DNA from 2 places in the Arthrobacter sp. U41 genome. Region 2 is predicted to be linked to the other one. Evidence: riboswitches for the same ligand, from Rfam matches in the RefSeq annotation. Region 2 holds a riboswitch; the other holds the start of a gene.
The links. A riboswitch is a leader RNA that binds a small molecule or an ion and turns the genes downstream of it on or off. The one in region 2 is predicted to bind glycine.

Region 1 (3,403 bases), 640 kb from region 2:
GAGCTGGTAGCGGCCGTTGGGTTCGCGCGAGAGGAAGCCCCAGTCAGTGAGTTCGTTGACCAGGCGGTGGGCTGTACTCAAGGGCAGCCCGGATTTTTCGGCGATATCGGTGAGGCTGAGGGCGCCCCGGGACTTTTCGAAGGCTTCGAGGATAGCGAGGACCTTCGAGGTCACGGTCCTGCCGGGTTCGCGGCTGCCGCCGGCCATCGTGACCTCCTCGTTGCGGGCTTGATGCCAGCTTCGTTATCTGGCTTGGCCGTCAGCCGGGCCGTCAGGCTGCCCGGAATCGAGTGTAGTCCGCAAGTGCCGACACCTGGCCAGTCGGTCAGTAAATCAAGCAACGCGGGGTCACTTAGCGCCCATCCCGGGGCCGCCGATGGGCGCTAAGTGACCCCGCGTTGGGGCTGCCGTGACACGAAAGGCGCCGCGGGAAAGTCTCCCGCGGCGCCATGGTTTCACTGGGTGAATCGCGTTGCCCTGTGGGGTCGTTGTCCCCTACGCCGGAACAACCGCAGGCGCGGGCTCACGGACCAGTTCACTTCCGAGATCCAAGGCCAGATCTTTGACGACCTGTCCGTACAGCAACCCGCCCTTGGCTGCGTTGGAGCCGGCGGCCGATGACAGGCAACCGGTGGCGGGTGTCCGCTCCGGAACCACCGGGAGCCGGTCGAAGCGCGGGAGGACCGCGGCCCCAGGACCGAGGCCAGGTATACCTTGCGCTTCGGGACCTCCGTGCTGACGAAGCGGGAGTAGTCGGCGGCGTAGGTGAACCACGTGATGCCCCAGCCGATGCCGATGGCCGTCATCACAGCGCTCATGGCGGCGATCCGCTCCGAGCCTTCAAGGATGTTCCCGGCCGGGCCGGCGTAGGACCAGTTGATCTTCATGCCGAACCAGGCGACGACGGACATCACTGCGAGGATGATGATGGTTGGCGGCACCGTCCACTTCTCAAACGCCGCGATGGCCTTGTAGCCAAACCAGGCGATGGCGACCTGTGCGGCCATGATGGCCGTCGCCACCCCGATCTTCCAACTGTAGTTTTGTGCAGTCGGGTCCACCCAGCCAAGGGTGCCGAACAGCGCCATCACCAGGTCCAGGATGATCCAGGTGTTGACTGCGCACCAGCCGATGACCAGCAGCGCCTGGATGGCGGCGGGAAGGTAGTTTCCGCGCCGGCCAAAGGCGGCCCGGGCCAGGACCATGCCGGTGGCGCCGGTCTTTTGGCCGAGCAGAACGAAGCACCACCGAGCGTAGGGCTCTGTCCAACGCCGTCCGCTGGCACTGCGAGGGACGTGTCTTCCTGCAGGGCAACAGGACCGTCGTGCTGCGCTGACATACTGCCCTTAGGGGTGCGGCGGGCCGCGTCGCCTTGGCTCCTTGCCGCACCCCCGGCGCCCGCTTCCGGACGGACAAAGCGCGGCGCCAATTCCGCACACGCCGTTCCTTCCGGGGCGCCGCCGTGGCACACTGTGATGACTATCGATTGACTGGGGGGATTCCAAGTCAGGAGATCGTCATGGGCATTGTGATGCACCCCCGCACTTCGTGCTGTCGGTGGGCGGTGAGCAACTCATGATGATCGGCTGGGCCTACCTCATAGCCGGAATCATGACCGTTGATGGGCTCCTGCTGGGGCTGTTGCTGCTGAACGTGAAGTGGCCGAAGCGCCGTAACAGGTGACCTGATCCGCCTGGTCCGCTTTCGCAGTCCGCGGCGCGGTTTCGCCGCCACGCCATCCGGTTCCGCCCCCCGGGGAACCCACTGCCGGGCGCGCAAATGGGCGCGCAAAAAACGGATGCGTGGAAGTAACTTTTGTGTGTGGTCCACGTAACAGCTACTGTGTGAGGCGTGTCACCCACCAGTGACACACGCTTTTGATCTGCGGCGGGAGAGTCCTGCCGGTACGTTCAGCAGGCGCCGTAGGAGCAAATCCTCCCCAGGAATCTCTCAGGCCCACGTACCGCCGCGGCGAGGCAACTCTGGAAAGCAGTCCGGTCTCCGGACTCACCGAAGGTGCAAGCGGCGCCCTGTAACAGCAGGCTCCGCGGAAACTCTCAGGTCCATGACAGAGCGGGGAGGAACCCGAATCAACGTGGCACCTCGGTGCCACCTGAATTATGGAGTTCCCCGTGACGATTAAAACCACCCTTTCCGCGCTTGCAGACCGGCACCCCGGTGCCCGCCGCCAGGAGATCTCGTGACCCTGGCACCAGAAGGCCGGAAAATGCTGCGTATTGAGCAGCGCAATGCGGCCACCCCGGTGGAACGCAAACCGGAATGGATCAAGGCCAAGGTCCAGATGGGTCCCGAATACGTCCAGCTCAAGAACCTCGTCAAAAAGGAAGGCCTCCACACCGTGTGTGAAGAGGCCGGCTGCCCCAACATCTTCGAATGCTGGGAAGACAAGGAAGCCACCTTCCTGATCGGCGGCTCCGAGTGCACCCGGCGCTGCGACTTCTGCCAGATCGACACCGGCAAACCCTCCCCCGTGGACGTTTTCGAACCCACCAAGGTGGCCCGCTCAGTCCTGGCCATGCAGCTGCGCTACGCCACCGTCACCGGAGTGGCCCGCGACGACCTCGCCGACGAGGGCGTCTGGCTCTACGCCGAAACGGTCCGCAAGATCCACGAACTGAACCCGGGCACCGGCGTCGAGCTCCTGATCCCGGACTTCTCCGGCAAACCCGAACACATCGCCGCGATCTGCGAGTCCGCACCCGAGGTCTTCGCGCACAACGTCGAGACCGTCCCGCGGATCTTCAAGCGCATCCGCCCGGCGTTCCGCTACGAGCGGTCCCTGGACGTCATCACCCAGGGCCGCAAACTCGGCATGGTCACCAAATCCAACCTGATCCTGGGCATGGGCGAGACCCGCGAGGAAATCTCCGAAGCCCTCCGGGACCTGCACGAGGCCGGCTGCGACCTGATCACCATCACCCAGTACCTGCGCCCGTCCGAACGGCACCTGCCCGTGGACCGCTGGGTCAAACCCCAGGAATTCGTGGACCTCCAGCACGAAGCCGACGAGATCGGCTTCCTCGGGGTCATGAGCGGACCGCTGGTGCGTTCCTCCTACCGCGCCGGCCGGCTCTGGGCCACCGCGATGCGCAAAAAGGGCCGCGAAATCCCCGCCCACCTCGCCCACATCGAGTCCTCCGGCACCACCCGCCAGGAAGCCAGCACCATCCTCGCCGCGCACGCCGGCGTCTGACCACCGTAAAGGACCAACGATGTTCCCGACACGACTAGAAATTATCCCCTCCGAGGGAATCGTCGAAAAAGTCACGGCTGCGGTGCCGCTGGGCACCACCCTCACCATCACCTGCCTGCCCCAGCACGGCGTCGGGCGCACCATGCGCGCGGCAGTCCGGCTGGCCGAGCTGGGCTACCCGGTGGTTCC
Region 2 (3,403 bases):
GCTTCGAGGTCCTCGATCAGTTCACGCCAGCCGGCGGTCTGGGATTCGGGGGCGAAGGGGTGGATGGAGGCGAACTCCGGCCAGGAGATGGCCTCCATCTCGGCCGTGGCGTTGAGCTTCATCGTGCACGAGCCCAACGGGATCATGGTCCGGTCCAGGGCGAGGTCGCGGTCCGAAAGGCGGCGGATGTAACGCAGCAGCTGGGTCTCGGAGCGGTGGGTGTTGAACACCGGGTGCTGCAGGTAGTCGGACGTGCGTTCGACGGCGGCGTCCAGCGCGACGGCAGTGTCCGCGCCGGAGGCGGGCCCGGCCACCTTGGCGCCGAAAGCTGCGAGGACCTCGGCGACGATGGACGGCGTCGTGGCTTCATCGGTGGAGATGCCGACGGTGTCGGCGTCGATGGTGCGCAGGTTGATGCCCCTGGCCTCCGCGGCGGCGATGATCTGCGCTGCCCTGCCCGGCACCGAGACGGTGACGGTGTCGAAGAAGCTGGTGTGCAGCACGTCCAGATCCGCAGCCTTCAGCGAGGCGGCGATGGTCCTCGCGTGGCCGTGGACGGTCTCCGCGATGGCTTTCAGTCCGTCCGGGCCGTGGTAAACGGCGTAAAAGGAGGACACGATCGCCAGCAGGGCCTGCGCGGTGCAGATGTTGGACGTGGCCTTCTCGCGGCGGATGTGCTGCTCGCGGGTCTGCAGTGCCAGGCGGTAGGCCGGGACGCCGGCGTTGTCCTTGGAAACGCCGACCAGGCGGCCGGGCATGGACCGCTCGAGGCCCTTGGCAACGGCCATGTAGGCGGCGTGCGGGCCACCGAAGAACAGCGGCACACCCAGGCGCTGGGTGGAGCCGACGGCGATGTCGGCGCCCTGCTCGCCGGGAGGGGTGATCAGGGTCAGGGACAGCAGGTCCGCGGCCACGGTGACCAGCGCGCCGCGTTCCTTGGCGTCGGCGATCACGGCGGACTGGTCCCACACGCGGCCGGAAACACCCGGCTGCTGCAGCACGACGCCGTTGATGACGCCGTCGGGCAGCCCCTTGGAGAGATCGGCGACCTCAACCTCGAACCCGAGGGCCTCGGCGCGGCCCCTGACGATCGCGATGGTCTGCGGGAGGCAGTCGGCGTCGAGGACGGTCTTGCCGTCGTGGGCAGTCTTGTTCTTGTTGGCCCGGCGCATCATCAGCACGGCCTCGGCGACGGCGGTGGCTTCGTCCAGCAGCGAGGCGTTGGCAATCGGCAGGCCGACGAGATCCTGGACCATGGTCTGGAAGTTCAGCAGCGCTTCAAGCCGGCCCTGCGAGATTTCCGGCTGGTACGGCGTGTACGCGGTGTACCAGGCCGGGGCCTCGAGGATGTTGCGGCGGATGACGGCCGGGGTGAGGGTGTCGTAGTAGCCCTGCCCGATCATCTGGACCGCGGTCTTGTTTTTGGAGGCCAGCGCGCGAAGCTCGGAGAGAACCTCCACTTCGCTGAGGGCTTCGGTGAGCTTCAGCGGGGAATCCTGCCGGATGTCTTTCGGGACGGCCGTGTCTACGAGCGCATCGACGGTGTCGTAGCCGACAGCCTTCAGCATGGCGTCGACGTCGGCCTGGCGACGGGCGCCGATGTGCCGGTCAACGAAGGACGTGGAGGCTGAGGTAACAGTCACAAGGAACTCCATAACTAAGGCGGCGCAGGGTACGCCGCATTGATTCGGGTTCCTCCCCACTCTGTATTGGACCTGAGAGTTTCCGCAGCGCCTCGCTCTCGCAGGGCCCCGCTTGCACCGTCGGTGAGCACAGCATGTCCGGGGACAGCCTGCTACTTTCCAGAGTTGCCTTGCCGCGGCGGTACGTGGGCCTGAGAGATTCCTGGGGAGGATTTGCTCCTACGGCGCCTGCTTGTACCTACTTGCAGAACTCTCCCGCCGCAGATCAAAGGCATATTAAGTTGCCGTGACAACAGTCACAGCATCCATTGTCCTATGTCCGGCCTGCGTCCGCAAACTAGTGACCCCGCCGTGTCGACGCGGCGAGATCGCCGGAGAGCGGCGTGGTCGCCGTAAGGTGCCCCGCGGTTTCGCGACCCTCCGGCGTTTTCGGCATGGGGGGCATGCGGGGCATCCGGGACGCATCAGCCGCGGAGCCGCCCGAGTGCGGTGAGCAGGCTTTCGACGTCGGGGCCGACCTCCGGGAGGGGGCCGCCGGGGCCGCGTGCCAGCATGGCGTTGAAGTACAGCCCATCCCCCATGTAGAGGACGGGCTTGGCCATGGCGGGCCCGACGTCGGCCGCCAGCAGTTCCAGCCAGCTCGCCTGCGCGGCGGCCATTCGCCGCAGAGTTTCCTGGTGGGCCACTTCGGCCAGCCGGGTGGCGGCGACGAAGGCGCGGTCCAGCGGGGTGTCCGCCCAGACCGAGGACTTGATGAAGTACGCGGCCGCGCCTTCCGGCGCGGCGGCCATGGCCGCGACGTCCTCGGCGAGCAGCCGGTCCAGCCGTTCCAGCAGCACGGAAATCATCGCTTCCTTGTTCGGGAAGTGGTACAGCAGCCCGCCCTTGGAAACCCCGGCCAGCCTCGCCACCGCGTCCAGGGTCGCGGCACGCTCGCCTTCTTCGATCAGCAGGGATTCGAACGCGTCAAGGACGGCTTCGCGGGCGACGGGTTTTCTGGCCATGGTTCCTATCATGCCTTCCATGCGGGGCGGTTCTTAACGGGCGGCTTCTTAACTGTACCGTCCAGACGGTACAGTTAATTTTATGAGCAACACTTCCTTCACCCCCGGCAGCACCGGCACGCTCGGCAGGTACGCCGCCGGAACGAGGTCCACCCCGACGCCGCGCGCTCCGTGGCGCGACTGGCTGGCGCTGGCGCTGCTGATGTTTCCGGTGCTGCTCGTGGCCGTCGACAATACGGCCCTGACCTTCGCGCTGCCGGCCATCGCGCGCAGCCTCGACGTCTCCGGGGTGGAGCTGCTCTGGATTGTGGACGCCTATCCCCTGGTGCTCGCCGGCCTGCTCGTGGCGATGGGCAGCCTCGGTGACAGGATCGGCCGCCGCCGGCTGCTCTTCATCGGCAGCACGGGCTTCGCCGCTGTATCGGCGGTTACCGCCTTCGCGCCCAGCGCCGAATGGCTGATCGCAGGACGCGCGGGGCTGGGCTTCTTCGGGGCCATGCTGATGCCCTCCACGCTGTCCCTGATCCGCAACATCTTCCCGGAGCCCAACCGGCGCCGGCTGGCCGTGGCCATCTGGGCCGCCGGCTTCTCCGGCGGCGCTGCGCTGGGCCCGATTCTTGGCGGCTGGCTGGTGGAGCACTTCTGGTGGGGCGCCGTCCTGCTCGTGGCCGTGCCGATCATCCTGCCGCTGCTGGCCCTGGGGCCGGTCCTGATCCCGGAATCCCGCGACCCGAATCCGGGCCGGGTGGACGTGCC

Region 1: it holds a riboswitch for glycine, as region 2 does, so the genes downstream of both, lipA (lipoyl synthase) here and gcvP (aminomethyl-transferring glycine dehydrogenase) in region 2, are expected to answer to the same signal.

Annotation. Positions count from the first base shown of each region.
Region 1 is NZ_CP015732.1:1,369,088-1,372,490, reverse strand. Features, by position in the region: gene ASPU41_RS06375 (IclR family transcriptional regulator) at 1-207, opposite strand, end outside; partial or broken gene ASPU41_RS06370 (cytosine permease) at 690-1,244, opposite strand; partial or broken gene ASPU41_RS23980 (formyltetrahydrofolate deformylase) at 1,247-1,336, shown strand; glycine riboswitch at 1,879-1,976, shown strand; gene lipA (lipoyl synthase) at 2,201-3,214, shown strand; gene ASPU41_RS06360 (methylenetetrahydrofolate reductase) at 3,234-3,403, shown strand, end outside.
Region 2 is NZ_CP015732.1:2,013,650-2,017,052, reverse strand. Features, by position in the region: gene gcvP (aminomethyl-transferring glycine dehydrogenase) at 1-1,655, opposite strand, end outside; glycine riboswitch at 1,695-1,811, opposite strand; glycine riboswitch at 1,813-1,911, opposite strand; gene ASPU41_RS09330 (TetR/AcrR family transcriptional regulator) at 2,108-2,647, opposite strand; gene ASPU41_RS09325 (MFS transporter) at 2,730-3,403, shown strand, end outside.